Regions from separate parts of the Salinicoccus jeotgali genome, predicted to be linked through region 4. Evidence: riboswitches for the same ligand, from Rfam matches in the RefSeq annotation. Region 4 holds a riboswitch; each other region holds the start of a gene.
The links. Region 4 has a riboswitch for thiamine pyrophosphate ahead of ACZ43I_RS10605 (3-oxoacyl-ACP reductase). Riboswitches for the same ligand answer to the same signal wherever they lie in the genome.
Positions count from the first base shown of each region.

Region 1: linked by a shared signal. The riboswitch ahead of ACZ43I_RS03290 (YkoF family thiamine/hydroxymethylpyrimidine-binding protein) and the one ahead of ACZ43I_RS10605 (3-oxoacyl-ACP reductase) in region 4 are both predicted to bind thiamine pyrophosphate.
Region 2: linked by a shared signal. The riboswitch ahead of tenA (thiaminase II) and the one ahead of ACZ43I_RS10605 (3-oxoacyl-ACP reductase) in region 4 are both predicted to bind thiamine pyrophosphate.
Region 3: linked by a shared signal. The riboswitch ahead of ACZ43I_RS04445 (ECF transporter S component) and the one ahead of ACZ43I_RS10605 (3-oxoacyl-ACP reductase) in region 4 are both predicted to bind thiamine pyrophosphate.

Region 1 covers NZ_AP043830.1:642,942-647,467, reverse strand. Annotated here, with positions in the region: gene ACZ43I_RS03305 (protein adenylyltransferase SelO) at 1-732, opposite strand, end outside; gene ACZ43I_RS03300 (hypothetical protein) at 890-1,336, opposite strand; gene ACZ43I_RS03295 (SDR family NAD(P)-dependent oxidoreductase) at 1,386-2,123, opposite strand; TPP riboswitch at 2,279-2,377, shown strand; gene ACZ43I_RS03290 (YkoF family thiamine/hydroxymethylpyrimidine-binding protein) at 2,439-3,017, shown strand; gene ACZ43I_RS03285 (VOC family protein) at 3,055-3,486, opposite strand; gene ACZ43I_RS03280 (DUF7916 family protein) at 3,678-4,526, shown strand, end outside.
Region 2 covers NZ_AP043830.1:79,466-83,991, forward strand. Annotated here, with positions in the region: gene thiM (hydroxyethylthiazole kinase) at 1-432, opposite strand, end outside; gene thiD (bifunctional hydroxymethylpyrimidine kinase/phosphomethylpyrimidine kinase) at 436-1,230, opposite strand; gene tenA (thiaminase II) at 1,223-1,909, opposite strand; TPP riboswitch at 1,980-2,079, opposite strand; gene ACZ43I_RS00360 (metal ABC transporter solute-binding protein, Zn/Mn family) at 2,258-3,205, opposite strand; gene ACZ43I_RS00365 (metal ABC transporter permease) at 3,243-4,088, opposite strand; gene ACZ43I_RS00370 (metal ABC transporter ATP-binding protein) at 4,085-4,526, opposite strand, start outside.
Region 3 covers NZ_AP043830.1:884,656-889,181, forward strand. Annotated here, with positions in the region: gene ACZ43I_RS04440 (ABC transporter ATP-binding protein) at 1-1,314, shown strand, start outside; TPP riboswitch at 1,363-1,453, shown strand; gene ACZ43I_RS04445 (ECF transporter S component) at 1,546-2,100, shown strand; gene ACZ43I_RS04450 (ABC transporter ATP-binding protein) at 2,106-3,500, shown strand; gene ACZ43I_RS04455 (energy-coupling factor transporter transmembrane component T family protein) at 3,493-4,284, shown strand; gene ACZ43I_RS04460 (YlbF/YmcA family competence regulator) at 4,408-4,526, shown strand, end outside.
Region 4 covers NZ_AP043830.1:2,053,137-2,057,662, forward strand. Annotated here, with positions in the region: gene ACZ43I_RS10595 (DUF3991 and TOPRIM domain-containing protein) at 1-658, opposite strand, end outside; gene ACZ43I_RS10600 (IS30 family transposase) at 782-1,741, shown strand; TPP riboswitch at 1,963-2,065, shown strand; gene ACZ43I_RS10605 (3-oxoacyl-ACP reductase) at 2,168-2,917, shown strand; gene ACZ43I_RS10610 (NtaA/DmoA family FMN-dependent monooxygenase) at 2,929-4,230, shown strand; gene ACZ43I_RS10615 (lipoate--protein ligase family protein) at 4,452-4,526, shown strand, end outside.

The DNA.
Region 1 (4,526 bases), 870 kb from region 4:
ACCGTGGATGAAGCCCACATGCTGCCATTTGCTGATCAAGTCAGCTTGACGCTCTATGACGGCATCCAAAAATTCCCGGTACTTGTCCGGTTTCGATGCAATTTCTGGATAATGGCGGCCGATTGCGTAATCTGCAAGCATCCGCACATTATCGTCTCCCTCAGCACGGGCTGCATATTCGAAAGTTCCAACACGGATATGACTCGATGCCACACGGGTCAATACTGCACCCGGGAACATCTTGCCGCGGCTCACCGCTTCCCCTGTCGTAATAAGTGCCATGGCACGGGTCGACGGTATTCCAAGCCCATGCATCGCTTCGCTGATCATGTACTCCCGAAGCATCGGCCCGAGTGGCGCACGCCCATCCCCCATGCGGGAAAACGGCGTACGTCCGGAACCTTTCAGCTGAATGTCCATCCGTGCGCCTGATGGTGTCACCTGCTCACCGAGCAGTACTGCACGGCCATCCCCGAGCATCGTAAAACTGCCGAACTGATGCCCCGCGTAAGCCTGTGCTATCGGTTTACTGCCTTCTGGCACCTCATTCCCCGAGAGGACATCAGTTGCTTCCATCTGAAGGTTTGCCGCATCCAGACCCAATTCCCCCGCCAATTTCCAGTTGAAGAGGACCATTTCCGGAAACTCTGCACTCTCCGGTTGTGTTTCTCTATAGAAGACTCCCGGGAGTTCTGTATAAGTGTGTTCCAATTGCCATCCGCTTTCAGTCATAATATTCGCCCCTTTTACGTGGTATTCTGTCTACCCATTTTATCAGAGTTGGTACAGCATTAATAACTATGGGTATATCTGCTTTCTGCTGATAGTTGATTTTTAATGTATGAAAACAAAATGCCATGACTTTTGTGGTCATGGCATTTTTGACATCCTACGTATAATTTCTCTTTATTTTTTTATTCCAAGCTTTTGAAAATACTTCATTTCTATCATTCCATGCCGTTAATTCATTCAAAAGATAATAATAGTCCTGGTCGGCAGTCATGACGCTTCTGGTAGTCAATTCAGTGTCGATATCATCATCCTTGACGATGACCTTCCAATCACACTCCACCTTGGCAGAAAGCGGATCGCCTTCTTTTATCGTATAGACGTTCCTATTTTCGGTGCCGTAGGTGATATTCAGGTTTGTAAGTGTCCGGAGACCTTCATCTGAATATTCTTCGAGCACCCATGTGTCTTCAGTCAATTTCTTTATGACATCACGTGTCCTTGAGCCTTCCCGGAGGACTTTTTTATCGATAGGGGCTGCTGTTTCTGCCTGCACATGCTTCAAGGTCACTTCCGAGTAGTCATTTATGACTGGGGTTCCAAGCACGGAAGCATCGAAGTCGACAGTCAGTACAGGTGCCTTGCCCCCTATAAACCTACTGGGCGGTGTAACCGCCATCTACAAGGAGGGTTGTGCCGGTCGTAAAGTCATTCTCCGCCAGGAATACCACTGCATGTGCAATCTCTTCAGGCTTGCCGAGCCTACCGATTGGGTGCTTATCGACGAGAGCATCATAAAACTCTCCCAATGCGTCCTTATTCACCATGTTGGAATCAACATAGCCCGGAGCTACTGCACTGACGCGGATGTTATCCTTGGCATATTGTAATGCGACGGATTTCGTCATTAAGTTTATTGCGCCCTTGGAAGCGTTATATGCAAATGCTGTCGGTTCGCCTACACTGCCGAGAATGGATGCGGTATTGATGATTGCGCCGCCTCCAGCCTTCTGCATTTCAGGAATGGCATGCTTCGAACCGTAGAATACGCTATCTTGATTGACTCTGATCACTTTATGGTAATCTTCGTAGGAAAGCTTGTGCGTCTCGCCCTGGACACCGATTCCGGCGTTGTTGAACATGATATCCAGATGTCCAAACTTTTCCACGGCGAGAGCAACGACTTTTTTAATATCCTCTTCCACTGATACGTCGGTCATCTGAAACACAACGTCACCATGGCTTTTCAACTTTTCTTCTGCTTTCCTGCCCGCTTCCTCATCGTAGTCTGCAATTACGACTTTTACCCCTTTTTCCAAGAACGCTTGTGCTGTGGCGAGTCCAATACCGGAGCCGCCTCCTGTAATGATTGCTACTTTGTCCTTAAGATCCAAAGTGCATCCTCCTTTTAATGACCGTATCCGTTCACGATACAGGTACCCAATTATCTCAATTTTCAAACTTTATAACGCAATTTATTTTTAATCATCTCAAGCTATCACTTGTAGTCGATTGATGATCACATGTATGATAAAGATGAAACTGCATACCGATGCACTGGGGGCGCTATATAAAGCTGAGACGGATTACCGGACCCCTACGACCCGATCTGGATAACACCAGCGTGGGGAAGTGCAGCTGATATACCTTCATGCTGCATTCCTATCGGACTGCAGTTTTTTATATCAATATTCAGGAGGTATGGCATTATGGGAAATGAATACGGTTCAAAACAGCCGGTAGGCTGTCAATTCAATTTGAGTGTGATGAGCGACGACTTTGTGGATGTCATCCTATCAGCTTTGGAGGAAACTGAAACTGCTGAAGTCATGATGGTGACGGATGACGTATCATCGTCGGTGCATGGCCCTATATCCGAAGTTTTTGCTGTTGTGGAGTCGATCTACTTAAACGCCGCACAGACTGGCAAGCACGTGGCGATGAGCGGTACATTTTCGGTTGGATGTCCCGAAACCCACGAGGAGAATGATCTCGAAACACCGACTGGTTCGACGGCGCCGCGTAGAGGTGTGGCGCAACAGGCCGGATGCAAATTCGCGCTCTATCCGCTGGGGACTGAGGACTATATGGAGATTATCCAATCCCGAATCAATGCAGCAGCGAAAGAAGGTGTGAAAGTGAGTGCCAGCCATGGTGCCACAAGACTGGATGGGGACGTCCACGATATCTTCAATGCCTTGGAATCGGCGTTTTTGAAAGTACAGGAAGCGGCAGGACATACCGCCATGACCTTCACCCTCTCATCAAACAGTCCTTCCAACCGCTGATTGAATACGGCCCGCCTCTTTGAGGCGGGCCGTATTTCTATATGATCAGCATATCGTCCTCATCAAAATCCCAATCAGAACCATAGGCGACTTCCCAGTAATAGCCGTCCGGATCTTTGAAATATCCGCTGTAGCCACCCCATGAGGTTGGACTCGCTTCCTTGGTGACGATGCCACCTGATTTTTTGGCCCTCTCCAGTATATGATCGACCTCCGCTTCAGATTTCGCATTAAATGCCAAGGTGATGCCGTTGAAGCCATGTGTCACATCCATTGCCTCCGCCCCGGTCTCCCTGGCAAGCGTGTCGAGCGGATATAATGCCAGTTTCGATCCCTTCATCCTGAAGAAGATGATTTCTATCTCATCCTCATCACCCATTATGATCGACTCCAACCCAAGTTTCCGGTAAAAGGCGACAGCAGCTGAAATATCTTTGACGCCAAGTGTAATCAGATTGATTCTGTCCATGGCCATTCCCCTTTTCAGATAAGGTAGTATAGAAGATGTAGTTTTACATTGTAAATATACCATATATATTTGGTGCTGACAGAATATGGTGCAAAATATATTCTGAGCGCACCCTCCCCGCCATCCGCTTCAAACTGGTCAGCGGGGATATTTTTATATAGAATGAGGGCAAAGAAGGGAGACGATCCATTATGAAACGATTACTGGACTGTAATGCATCTGATTTCAAAGGCATGTCCGGCCGGGATCTGAAACAATCCATCCAGGCAAGTGAAGGCCGGGTGATGCTCGCAGAGACGATGGCCACAGTGCCCCCACTCTATCCGGACATCACCAATGCAGAACTGGCCGCTTCATTCGGAGCGGACATGCTGCTGTTCAACCTGCTGGATGTCTTCGAACCGAAAGTAGAAGGACTGGAGCCTTCTGCCGACTTGGAGTTGATGCAGGAAATTAAACAGCTTACAGGACGGCCGATCGGACTCAACCTTGAGCCGGTCGATCTCGATGCCGAGGAGATTGAAGCGCTCGACACCATCAACCGCGGACGCATCGCATCCAAGGAAGCACTAACGGCTGTAAAGACCCTTGGTTTCGACTTCATCTGCCTTACCGGCAATCCAAAAACGGGTGTCTCAAATGATGAGATCGCCCTAGCCATAGCGCGTGCCCGGGAGATATTCGGTGAAGATATATTGATCATCGCCGGCAAAATGCATGGAGCTGGTGTAGCAAATGAAACAGGCAGTACAATCATCACCAATGAAACCCTCAACACTTTCATCCGTGCAGGCGCCGATGTCATTCTGATGCCGGCACCCGGCACGGTGCCCGGGATCACCGTAGAAGACGCCCAGCAATATACCACCCATATCCATTCACAAGGTGCACTTGTTATGTCAACGATTGGTACCAGCCAGGAAGGTGCTGATGCCGCGACTATCCGCCAGATTGCCTTGAACGCCAAGATGGCCGGTGCCGACATTCATCACATCGGAGATGCGGGCTTCTACGGAATCGCAGTGCCGGAAAACATTATG
Region 2 (4,526 bases), 310 kb from region 4:
TTCTTCGGCAGGAGTCTCTTCTTTAGAGTCGACCCCCTTCATATTGCTTTCAGCTCCTGATAGTGCATGCATCTCTCCGGGATTCCCCTTTATGAGTGAAACTTTATGGCGTGACAATAATTGTTCTGTAATCTCGACTCTGAAGCGTGAAGCACCAAATCCGACTGGATCAAATACAATCGGCACATCATTCCTGTTTGCTTCCTTCATCATCTCATCCATGACCTGTAGTTTGGATTGATCTGCAGTACCGATGTTGATGAGGAGTGCAGAAGCGGATTTCATCAGATCTGAAGCTTCTGCGACTTCCCCGCCTACAAGTGGCGAAGCGCCAATCGCAAGGAGCCCATTAGCCGTGAAGTTTTTGACGACATCATTTGTGATGCAGACAACAAGCGGGTTCATCTCTCTGAGTCTATTTACATTATCCATGAATTACTCTCCTTTATAGCTGAAATGGCTGACCGGTCCATTACCTTTTCCGATATTTGGGTTATGTCTGATTGCCGAAGTGATATAGCGCTTAGCGGTACGGAAACTTTCTTCGATTGATTTCCCCTTGGCCACCTCTGCTGTCATCACTGCTGAAAATGTGCATCCTGTGCCATGTGTGTTGGTTGTATCGATACGCGTTTCACTGAGTTCTATTGCGTTGTCTGCAGTAAATAAATAGTCTGTGGGGCCTGAATCCAGATGTCCGCCTGTTATTACAACGCTCTGCACCCCGATGTCATTCAGGAAAATATCGGCAGCTTTCTTGATATCCCCCTCACTACTGATTTGTTGGCCACTGATCTTCTCTGCTTCATGTATGTTTGGTGTAACGGTCAAAGCAAGGGGTAAAAGCTGTGTTCTGAGAAATTCAGCAGCATCTCCATCTATGAGTGGATCACCGCTTGTGGCAATCATGACCGGATCGATGATATAGGGGACTTGGTGGCGTTCAACACACTCTTTTATGACTGCCATCATCTCTTCGTTGGCAATCATGCCGCTTTTCATGGCGTCTGGTACTTCGTCGGAAAAGATGCTGTCCAATTGCTCCTGTAGAAACTGTCCCGGGATATTATGGACATCTTGGACGCCTATGGTATTTTGTGCGGTCAGGGCGGTGATTGCAGCCATTCCAAACACCTCTTGTGAATGGAAGGTTTTGATATCAGCCAAAACACCAGCGCCGCCAGTCGGATCGGTCCCTGCAACAGTCAACGCAATGGGCATTCTAGACATTCATATCCACCCCCGCCCAGTGTTCTCTTGTCATCGCCATATTGAAGAACCGCCTTTCATGCTCTGCACTCTCTCTGAAATTTTTGCGCAGCAGGCCTATTTCATCATCATTCATATTCTCCGCTTCTTTGTCGATGGCGTTGAACATCACATCAGCCGTCTCATCGATATTGCTACTGTAGAATTCGAACCATCCCCGGTATTGGTGGTTTTCCTGGAATACGTTTTGCGCCATCGCCTTTTCCGCCAACTTTTGATAGATGTAGGGGCACGGTGCCATGGCACTTAATGTGAATGCGATATTTTCCTTAGCATAGGCGTTATAGTACATATGTTTAATATAATGATCGGCAGAAGGATACCATTCTCCATCCTTTATGATTTCTGCATATGGCTTTCCTACAGCTCTTGCCAAAACTTCATGTGCCTCGACCTCTCCCCCAAGTATGAAACGCATCTCTTCGAGAAGATATTCCATCATGTCCTTGGAAGTGGTCTTCGAGATCAGCATGGCATAAATATTTGCGAATTCTTCAAGATATAATGCATCTGCCTGAAGATAGTGGATGAGTGAAGCGTGATCAATATCTTCATTTATGAGCCCCTGGATGAAATCATCCCCGTATATTTCGTCAATAAACTGCTCTGCATCCTGCTTCAATTGTGTACTTAACATCATAATCCTCCTATTTAGAATGATAAAAACCCATTTCCAGCGTAGGAAATGGGTTTAGTATGAAGACAGGATATGTCCGACCATCCCACATTCCTTACGCTGGCATTATCCAGATCAAGTCAAAGGGATCGGTCTGTGACCGTCTCAGCTAAAAAGCACCCCTAGTGGTGTTGCGTATTCAGTTGATTATCATGTTAGCCGACTCATTCCTCAAAGTCAAATATGGATATGAGTCATCAGACTGTCAATGTGTTTCAATGATTTCCCGGGAAATTTGACGACATCAATGATAGATAGAACATCGAGGGTCATCAACCATTAAAAAAAGATATGGCCACACGGCCATATCTTTTACTCGGCGCTCAACTCGTCATGGATCAGATTGATGTTGTAATTCAGATACTTGATATAGGTGTCCACTTCTTCTCCCGGTTTTCCAATTTCATCGGAATAGATGGGTTTTTTGGAAAAAGGAACGCCCGTCTGATCGGAGACGGTCTCCATCGGACGCGGATCGACGTTCGATTCGATGAAGAGTACAGGCACGTCATTTTCTTCAATGAATGAAACAAGTGAATTTATCTGGTTGGGTGAACCGGTATCTTCAGTATCAATTGCCCATATATACCCTTCCTTCAAACCGTAATCACTGGCAAGATATTGGAAGGCGCGTTCACTTGTAACAAGTACCCGACCTTCTTTCGGAATGTCATCTATCTTCTGTTGGTACTCCCCTTCTACATCTTTCAATCGTTTAAGATATTCGTCAGCCCGCTTCTCGTAGTTTTCTTTTCTTTCCGGGTCTTTTTCAATGAAAGCGTCACGCATATCCTCTGCCATCTTTATCCCCACTTTAGGACTGATGAAAGCATGCGGGTTGATTTCTTCTGCTTGGGTCTCTTCATCAGTGATGTACATCGGTTCGATGCGGTCTGATAGGGAGTAGACATCGTCTAGGTCCTGATTGACGGAATCGATCATTTTAAAGAACCAACCATTTCCACCACCCTCAAGGTTCAAGCCATTATAGAAAAGAATATCCGCGTCAGTGGCCTTTTTCATGTCTTTAGGAAGTGGTTCGTATTCATGGGGATCCGTGCCGGTCGGTACGAGGTTATGAATGTCGACATCCTCGCCTCCAATCTCACGGGCGAGATCCTCTAGAATCGTAAAGGATGTGACCACTTTCAATTTATCATCCTCATTCGCTTCACCCGCAGCACTGCTTTCATTTGAACAAGCATTCAACACTAGTACGACCATCAACAGGCCGATCAGATAAGTAATCTTATTCTTCATGTTTAATCTCTCCTAAAAATTTATAATGGCTCATCAATTATGATTTTTTCATCTTGCGAAGCTTTGGCCACAGTACGCCTTGCCTTGGAGAAAAAATCAGCACCAATACAAAGAGGATGGCAGAAGCAATCGCTATGATAGGGCCGGACGGCAGATCATGCATGTAGCTGTAATAGATGCCGACCACTGCAGCGCTGGCTCCAAAAATTGAAGATAATACGATCATGATGGATAGGCGGTTCGTCAGCAGATAGGCGGTCGAGGCCGGCGTAATCAGCAGGGAGACTACCAGTATCACCCCGACTGTCTGCAGGGAGGCGACTGCAACAAGTGTCAGCAGTACCATCAGACCATAGTGGATGAAACGGGTGTTCAAGCCATAAACCCGTGCCATCGTCTCATCGAATGTTGCAATGAGAAGTTCTTTATAGAAGACCACGATAATGATGATGACCAGAAGGCTGACCCCTGCAGTGATCCACATATCAGAAGTCCTGACGTGGAGGACGTTACCGAACAGTATCTGCGTCAAATCTGTTGCACTCTGCGCTTTTGTAATCAGTATGATCCCTAGAGCCAAAGCAGTTGAGAACACTATTCCGATTGAAGCGTCTGTCTTGATTCTACTGTTTTGGCTGATGCCACCTATACCCACAGCAGCGATCACTCCTGCTACTACAGCACCATAGAAATACGAAATACCCAACATGTAAGAAATGGCGATGCCAGGCAGTACTGCATGCGAAATGGCATCCCCCATCAACGACATTCCGCGCAGTACGATGAAACTGCCGATTACACCGGATATGATGCCGACCATTATTGAAGTGATCAAGGCTTTCTGGAGGTAATCATAGAACAATAGGTCATTCAAAAAACTCATGATAGTTTACCTCCCATGTTCTCTAAAACAGCTAATGGCGCATTAAAAGTTTTCTCCATCAGATCTGGGGTGAACACTTCAGCAACCGGCCCTGCAGCAACCAGACCGCCATTCACTAAGATCAAGTCATCAAAATAATCTTCTACTTTGGTCAGGTCATGGTGGATGACGAATAGCGTTTTTCCCTGATCCCTCAATTCCTTCAGAATTTTGATGATGACTTCCTCACTGTGGATGTCGATTCCAACAAATGGTTCATCCATGAATAAGATATCGGCATTTTGAGAGAGACTTCTCGCTACGAACACCCTTTGCTGCTGTCCACCTGAAAGTTCACCTATCTGTTTATCGGCGAATTCTTCCATTCCGACTTTTTTTAATGCTTCCATGGCTATTTTCTTTTCTTTCTCTTTAGGGCGGCTGAATAGGCCCAATTTA
Region 3 (4,526 bases), 1.1 Mb from region 4:
TTTACGACAAGTGTCGTGACTTTGATTGGTACAATCAGTGTAATGCTTTATCTCAGTCCACTGTTGACGTTATTGACGGTCACGATCATACCGATATTGATTGTGGCAGTGGCATTCATCACAAAGCGGACGGGGCCGCTTTATAAAAAAAGGCAGAGGGCCACGGGTGAAATGAATGGTTATATCGAAGAGATGGTATCCGGTCAGGAAATCGTTAAAGTATTCTCCCAAGAAGAAACGGCCATACGCAATTTCAGCGAGAAGGCTGCGAACTTAAGGGAAATCACTTTTTGGGCCTTCCTCTATGCAGGTTTGATTCCAAAGATCATGAACATGCTGAATAATGTCAGCTTTACGATTGTTGCCGGGGCCGGTGGCCTGCTCGTGTTCTATACAGATGGGCTTGTGACCATCGGGACGATTGTGGTCTTTGCTGAATATGCCCGCCAATTCACACGGCCTCTGGCTGACCTTTCGAATCAGTTTAACCAAGTGCTGTCGGCTCTTGCCGGAGCAGAGCGGGTTTTTGGGATCATCGATTCTGAAACTGAAACAGATAGAGGGCATCTTGAGGATGTGACGATCCGCGGAGAAATAGAATTTGACGACGTCTCATTCTCTTATGATGCTGATCAAGAGAAGCCAACGATCAATCATCTGAGCTTCAAGATCGATGCCGGTGAATCGGTCGCGCTCATAGGTTCAACTGGTGCAGGCAAGACGACGGTAATGCAGCTGCTTGCCCGTTTCTACGAGACGGACAAAGGTGAAATCCGTATCGATGACCGGAACATATTGGATTATAAACGTACAGCAGTGCGTTCACAGACAGCTTTTGTGCTTCAGGATCCATACCTGTTCGAGGCGACGATCCGCGAAAATATACGATATGGTAAATTGGATGCGACAGATGATGAGGTCATTGAAGCGGCAAAATTGGCTAATGCCCATGAGTTCATCATAGAGCTTGAGAATGGCTATGATACTGTGCTCGAGGCTGATGAGGGCTTCGTCTCACAAGGACAGAAACAACTCATTTCCATAGCGAGAGCACTGATAACTGATCCGGCGATACTGTTGCTTGATGAGGCGACGAGCAGCATAGACACGGTTACGGAACTGAAGATCCAGGAGGCGCTTGAACGATTGATGAAGGACCGTACAAGCATCATCATCGCGCATAGATTGAATACAATCAAAGCCGTGGACCGTATATTCGTCATGGAACTCGGTGAACTCGTTGAAAGCGGCAGTGAAGAAGAACTGCTTAAAGCGGGTGGTAAATATCATCAAATGATTGCGGACAATAACTGATTTTACAAAAGTCTGAGAATACGCTATCATGGAGTTAATTGAATAACAGCACACCACTAGGGGTGTCCTTTTGGACTGAGAATTACCCTTATCACCTGATCTAGATCATACTAGCGTAGGGAAGTGGCATATTACATAAAATTATAATATGCACACCACTACATTAGTGGTGTGCTTTTTTTATTCTCTAATGATTTCAGGAGGGTATTAAAATGAAGAAAATCTTTAACATTGACAGACGTTTTGGTGACCGTCGTCGTTTCACTCGTGTTTGCAGTCATCTACTCAGTTTGGGGGGCATTCTACACAGCTTTGAAACCTCTCGGCATCCATCTAAATGAATTGGTCTATGGCATGTGGTTCATCGCGCCGGTCATCGTATATCTCATCATCAGGAAACCGGGGGTTGCATTGATTGCGGAATTTGCAGCAGCCTCGGCTGAAACCATAGTCCTGCTGCAGTTCGATGTCATGCTTATTATCTATGGACTTATCCAAGGGTTGGCCTGTGAACTTGTTTTTGCCATTGTACGATATAAAAGTACAGCGTTGATGGTAGCTGTATCAGCAGGGACAGCAGCGGCGCTCTCTACACTGCCTTTGGATTGGTACTATGGTTACCTTGCCCATCTCGAAACATGGAACCTGATTCTGATGGTTGGCTTCAGGATATTAAGTGGGGCAGTGGTCGCAGGGTGGCTTGCACATATCCTCTATAGAGCATTGCTTGAGACAGGTTTCCTTAAACTGCTCGGTCAGTATAAGGAAACAGAAAGGGGGGCATAGATGGTATGGAAGTGGTGAATATGGCATTGCAGTTTCGGGGCGCCAATGCCCCATTGTTTACGGACATGAACCTGCAGATAAAAGAAGGTGAAAAAGTTCTGATAGTAGGACCGAGTGGTTCCGGCAAAAGTACTTTATTGAATATACTGAGTGGCCTCATGCCACGCGTCATTGATGCACTGCTGGAAGCGGACCATATGGATTTGCTTGGTGAGGGTGCTGTGGTCTTTCAAGACCCTGATTCTCAGTTCACCATGCCTACAATCGGTGAAGAACTTGCTTTCATAATGGAGAATAATCAAGTGCCTGTCTGCGATATGACCTCGAATGCCTTATCCGTATTAGAGGCGGTGGGGTTGGAAAAACCTCTTGATGCTCAAATCAGCAGCTTATCGGGCGGCATGAAGCAAAAACTTTCGATTGCTTCTGCATTGCTCCAGAAAGCCGATACTTTCTTTTTCGACGAGCCGACAAGCATGTTGGATGAAAATACTGCCTGTTCTTTATGGGAGACGATACAGGAAGTGTGGGAAGAGCGTACTGTAGTAATTGTCGAACACAGGGTTGAACACGTGTGGTTTAGAGTGGATCGGATTATTTTGTTGAATGATGAAGGCTGTATCGCCGCCTCCGCCACCCCGGATGATATGTTAAATGACAATAGGGAAGCATTGGACGCTCTAGGGGTATGGCATCCCCATTCTTGGCAGAACGCGCCCCGGTTCGCCAAAAGCACGGGTAATGGCATGCCGCTTCTGCAGATCAAAGGTCTTTCAATAAACAGAGCAGGAGACGAGCTGCTTAATGTGGATGATCTGCATATATCAAAAGGGCAGTGGATCACACTGGAAGGAAAGAATGGAAGTGGCAAATCAAGTTTCATGATGGCTGTCATGAAACTGATGCAAACACGGGGTGAAATCATATTCGAAGGTCGGCGGATACGGAAGACCAAACAATTCCAAGGGGCACTCTATCCGGTTTTTCAGAACCCCGAGCTCCAATTCATCACCAATAGCGTCTTTGGCGAAGTGCTCATCAACCTGGAAATGCACTATGATGAGGCGGAAGCTGAAAGGAAGACGGGGGAGGTCCTTTCAAGGATGGGCCTCTCCCATATCAAAAGGCTGCACCCGCTTGAAATATCAACAGGACAAAAGAGGCGGTTAAGTGTCGCAACGGCCCTCGGCGGAATCCCGCAGATCATTTTTTTGGACGAACCGACATTCGGATTGGATGCGCGCCATACGTTCAAACTGCTCGAACTGATGCATGAGCTGGTTGAAGGTGGTACGACGATTATCATGATCACCCACGATAAAGAAATAAAAGAACGCTATCCCTCGCGGCGTCTCCAGATCCATGACGGTATAATGAAAGAGGTGGGTAGCGGTGTTTGAATCGATAAAACGCTATTCTACATTTATAGATGGGACCAACCCGCTCACAAAAATAGCAGTGGCCATCTGTCTATTTGGAACTGTGGTATTAATACATGATCCCAATCATCTATTCCATCTGTCGCTTTGGATGCTTTTATTATTTTTAGTCATGAGCGGAATTGAACTCAAGTATCAAGCATTGTTGATTGCCGTAACCATTTTAACAGGGCTTATTTCCAGCGCATATATGGTTTTATACGGTGAAGGTGACACGACCCTATTTGAATTTGGTCTTGTGCACATCACTGAGGAAAGCGTAGTGAGAGGACTTCACATAACGATGCGCGGTCTGACGCTGTCATTTTTCGGTTCGCTCATCATTTTTACTACCAGGTTGACTGATGTATTCTACAGCATGATGCAACAGGGGAAAGTAAAGCCGCAGTACGCCTATTCATTTATGGCATCGATTCGTATGATGCCTGTTATAGTCGAGGAGTTCATCACTTTGAGGAGGGCGCGCAAAGTACGCCGTTCATTGATCAGCCGAAAGTATATAGGGGGACTCAGAGGATTCACGAGCACGGTGGTGATATTGCTCAGCCAGAGCATCAGACGGGCACATCGTCTTTCGGTGGCGATGGAATCGAAAGGATTCGATGATGGGGTGCGGACCTATTACCGGCAAACTAGATTTTCCGGATATGACGTCTGTTTTATAGCACTCATTGCTGTAGGTGTCATTGCATCTTACTATTCAGGACAGTGGATAACGCCTTTTGGTACATCCGATGCAAGATAATGAAAGAATCGCTTTGAAATATAGTGATAAAAGATATATACTGATAGGAGATTTTAATAATCCGTAAAATATCATCTGCTATAAATGAAAGCCGGATGCAAAATATGAAAAGGTGGCAGTCGAATGTATACGAAGGACGATATTGTAAATGAAGCGAAAGATCTTGGCAAGATGATCGCTCAAACCGATCAGGTGGAGTTTTTCAAAAAAGCCGAAGCCAAAATCCATGAAAATAAAGAAGT
Region 4 (4,526 bases):
AATCAATCGAGGATTCAAACACATACAGATTTTCCGGCCGTCCATTCGTAATATTGAAGCCCTGCTTTTCATCCGAATTTTTGACGACTTGTTTAAACCGTTTATCAGGTTGAGTGCCTTGCTTATCCATGCCGACGACTTCTTTATTTTTCGCCCACAAAAATACGACATTGTTATTGTGATCTTGCTGTATGAGTTTTTTATCAATGAGTGTATCTACTAAGTCTTCATTGATGCCTCGTTGATTAACGAGGTAATCTTTTGCGACGGAAGTGTCTTCCGACAGCTCATCTGGCCGAAAGACAAAGGGTTCTTGTTCTTTATCGACATTGACTTCTGCGGTTTTGTACTCATCATTTAAAGTGAGTTCTTTAATGGCACTTCTAAAGCTATAATCATGAACACTTCTTAAATAATTGATCGGATTCCCTTTTAAATCTTGTGAGTTCCAGAAGAATGAGTTATTTTGCTTATCAATCACAAAACTGTCATGTTCAGCGAGTTTTGCGTACTTATCAGATACGTGGATGACGACATCGCCCTGCTTTTCAATCACATCAATGAGATCTGCTTTTTGAGCTTGAGTGACCAGTTCCTTTGGTATCGGTTTTCTTTCTTTAAACAGTTGCTGTATCTCTTTTTGAGAGTATTCTTTCATAGTCCTTCTCTCCTCTTTTTTAAGGATCGCCGATTGTAAAATTAAGCTAGACACATAAAGAAAGCCACTCGTGATACACTCAAAATGTATTTCCGACCAAAGAAATCATAGGAGTGATCACGAATGACCTACACCCATCTTAGCACGGATGAACTTGTAATTATAGAATCTTATTTCCATCAGAATGTCTCTGTATCAAAGATTTCAGAACAGATTGGCCGAGCACGTCAGACCGTCCACAATGTGGTCACTTTCCTGAAAGACGGTCACACCGCATTGGATTTCTATAAGCGCTACAAGGCAAACAAGCAGCGTTGCGGTCGAAAACAGACGGTGCTGTCGAATGATCAACGCGCATATGTGGCAGAAAAGGTCGCGCAAGGATGGACGCCGGATGTGATTGTCGGTCGCCGTGAACAGCCGATCAACTGCTCCAGCCGCACATTGTACCGCATGTTCAAGCGCAAAGACTTTGATGTTTCCACCTTGACGATGAAAGGAAAGCGAAAACCCAACGGCCATAAGGAACGCCGTGGGAGACAGGCTTTCAGACGGAAACTCTCTGACAGAAAGACGGACTACCCAGCATTCAAAGAAGAATTTGGACATCTGGAAGGCGATACCATTGTCGGCATCCATCATAAAAGTGCCGTTGTGACACTTGTAGAACGGCTGTCGAAAGTGATCATTACCCTCAAGCCCGAGGGCCGGACTGCAAAGGATATTGAAACAGTCATCAACGCATGGTTCCATCAGATCCCCAGAAATGTGTTCAAATCCATTACTTTCGACTGTGGTAAGGAATTCTCAAATTGGCAGTCAATGAGCAACCGAAATGATATTGATATTTACTTTGCCGACCCGGGCACGCCTTCCCAAAGAGGATTGAATGAACATTCCAATGGACTGCTTCGGAAAGACGGCCTGCCCAAGCATATGGATTTCAACACAGTGGATCAGAGGATGGTTGCTTCAGTAGCCTCCAAGAGAAACCACATACCCAGAAAGTTTTTGAACTACCAGACACCGCTGGAAGCATTTATGAGTTACATGAATGTAGGCAGGCTGTCTAGCTTATTTTGACAAACGAAGAAATGAAAAATAACATATACAGGGGCCATTTCCATCAATGAACGACCCCTATATAATAGTAGAAACACGTTCAATATACTGCCGGACCTCATTAGAATTTTTTTGATTCACTTGGATGAGAAGTCCTGCTCAGCTTATTCAATAAATTTCAAAGTATTCACTATTTACTTGACGTATCTCTTAGAAGTACTACAATGATATTAAATAGAATAAATTTGCACTAGGGGCGTTTTTGTAAACTGAGATGAGGATAACCTCAAACCCTTTGAACCTGATCTAGTTAAAACTAGCGTAGGAAAGTGTTACTTCGATACAGCTAAATATCTATGCCTTTATAGGTGTATATAATTCGCTCTCGATACGTAACCTTCTTACGAAGGTTGCGTATTTTTTTTCTAAAATAGAGGAGGTATTTACTTGGCAAGGACAGTTTTAGTAACAGGAAGTGGCAGAGGTCTTGGTAGATGCATCGTAAAAAAATTGAGTGAAAAAGGCTTTAATGTCATCATTAACTACAATCGCAGCAAATCAGAAGCAGAAGCGTTGCAAAAGCAAATCGGACCCCAAGCAATTTCTATTCAGGCAGACGTTACAAATAGGAAAGAAGTTGAACAGTTAGTTAAAAAAGGGACTGAACATTTTGGGCAGATTGATGTTGTAGTAAACAACGCACTCGTAAACTTCAAGTTTGACCCAACTACTCAAAAAGCATTTAAAGATTTAACCTACAAAGATTATGAACAACAACTAGACGGCACGTTAAAAGCCGCGTTCAACGTATCACAAAGTGCCCTCCCCCAATTCCTAGAGCGAAAAGAGGGTGCAATCATTAGCATCGGAACGAATCTATATCAAAACCCTGTGGTACCATATCACGAATATACAACAGCAAAAGCTGCTTTAATTGGGTTCACCAGAAATGTTGCAGCAGAGCTTGGTCAGCACGGCATCCGAGCAAATATCGTTTCGGGCGGATTATTGAAGACAACAGATGCAAGTGCAGCCACAACACCTGAAGTATTTGATTTAATCGCACAATCCACACCATTGAGGAAAGTCACATCCCCTCAAGATGTTGCGAATATGGTGGTTTATCTTTGTTCCGAAGCAGCAGATGGTATTACGGGGCAGAACATCACGGTGGATGGCGGCCTTACTATGAACTAGGGGGATATATTATGATTAATCCGAAACAGTTAAATATAGGAGTTTTATTGTATGGTGTAGGACATCATCAGGCAGCATGGATGACAGCAGATTCGAGCATAGATGAATTTACGACAATTGGATACTATGAAAATTTGGCGAAGATTGCTGAACGTGGAAAATTCGATGCGGTATTTTTCGCAGATGCACAAGCCTTCCCTGCTTATAGTGCTACGGAATTGCCAACGAGTTATTTTGATCCAATAGTTGTATTAACTGCCATGAGTAATGTCACAGCTAACGTTGGACTTGTTTCAACTATTTCGGGAACGTTTAATAACCCGTTTACTTCAGCAAGGCAGTTACTCACACTGCAGCATATAACAAAAGGACGTGTGGGCTGGAACCTGGTGACATCAATGTCCGATTACGAAGCACAAAATCACAGTATGCTGGAATTACCGGAAAGAGCAGTGCGTTATAAGAAAGCAGATGAATTTGCAGAAGTCATGGATAAATTATTTGAATCGTGGTCCATTGATGACTATAGTCCAGACAGAGCGAACAATAAAATCACCAAAAACGATAACATTCAACCGTTCAACCATAATGGAGATTACTTCCAAGTAAAGGGGCCATTAACCCTGCCTTTAGGAAAGGAAGGAAAACCGGTTGCGATGCAAGCAGGGGCATCAATAGAAGGCGTGGCACTTGCTGCGAAATATGCCGATGCAGTCTACTCAGTTGCTTGGAACTTAAGACAAGCAAAAGCCTATCGTGAGAAATTAGATCGGGCAATAAGAGAAAGTCATCGGCCAGACTGCTCAATCAAAGTGTTTCCAGGTCTAGTGACTTATGTGGGTAAGACAAAAGAAGAAGCACAAGAAAAGAAAGCGAAATTAGACGATTTACTGCCAATTGATACTGCGCTGAAGCAACTCGAATTCTTTGTTCAGCAAGACACAAAATCGTGGAAACTCGATGAAAAAGTCCCTGCATTGCCCCCAATCGAAGAATTCACAGGCCCAGTCGGGCGTTATCAAACTGTGTTAGAAATCATAGAAGACAGAAATCCGACAGTCCGTGAACTACTCGGTTACCTAAACGCTGGAGGCGGACACTTGACACTTATTGGTACGCCTGAAGAAATTGTCGATGAAATCGAAAAATGGATGAAGGCAGGTGTCGCAGATGGTTTCAACTTGATGCCGCCAACACTCCCAGGCAGTCTGGAAGATTTTGTTGAATTCATCATTCCAGAAATGCAAAAGCGCAAAATTTTTAGAAGAAATTACAATGGAGAAAACTTAAGAGAAATGCTATCATTATATTAATATTTCAATTTTTATTTTGAAGTACCGAAAATTTTCAACTTTCCAGGTACTTTAAGTTTTGAAAGTAAATTATTTGATAAATATTAAAAAAATCACTGTTTTATAATAAACTGTGATTCACTTCTTTACTTTCACTCAAGGAATTTAATAATAAGAAAATATCTGCATTTTTTCTATCACTTTAAAAAATTAGGTTGGATCTAATAAGGAGGAGGGTTATGATGCCAGAAGAATGGGGATTTTTGAATACAGGACACAACAATGCGGCTACCAATATGGCGATTGATGAGGCTTTA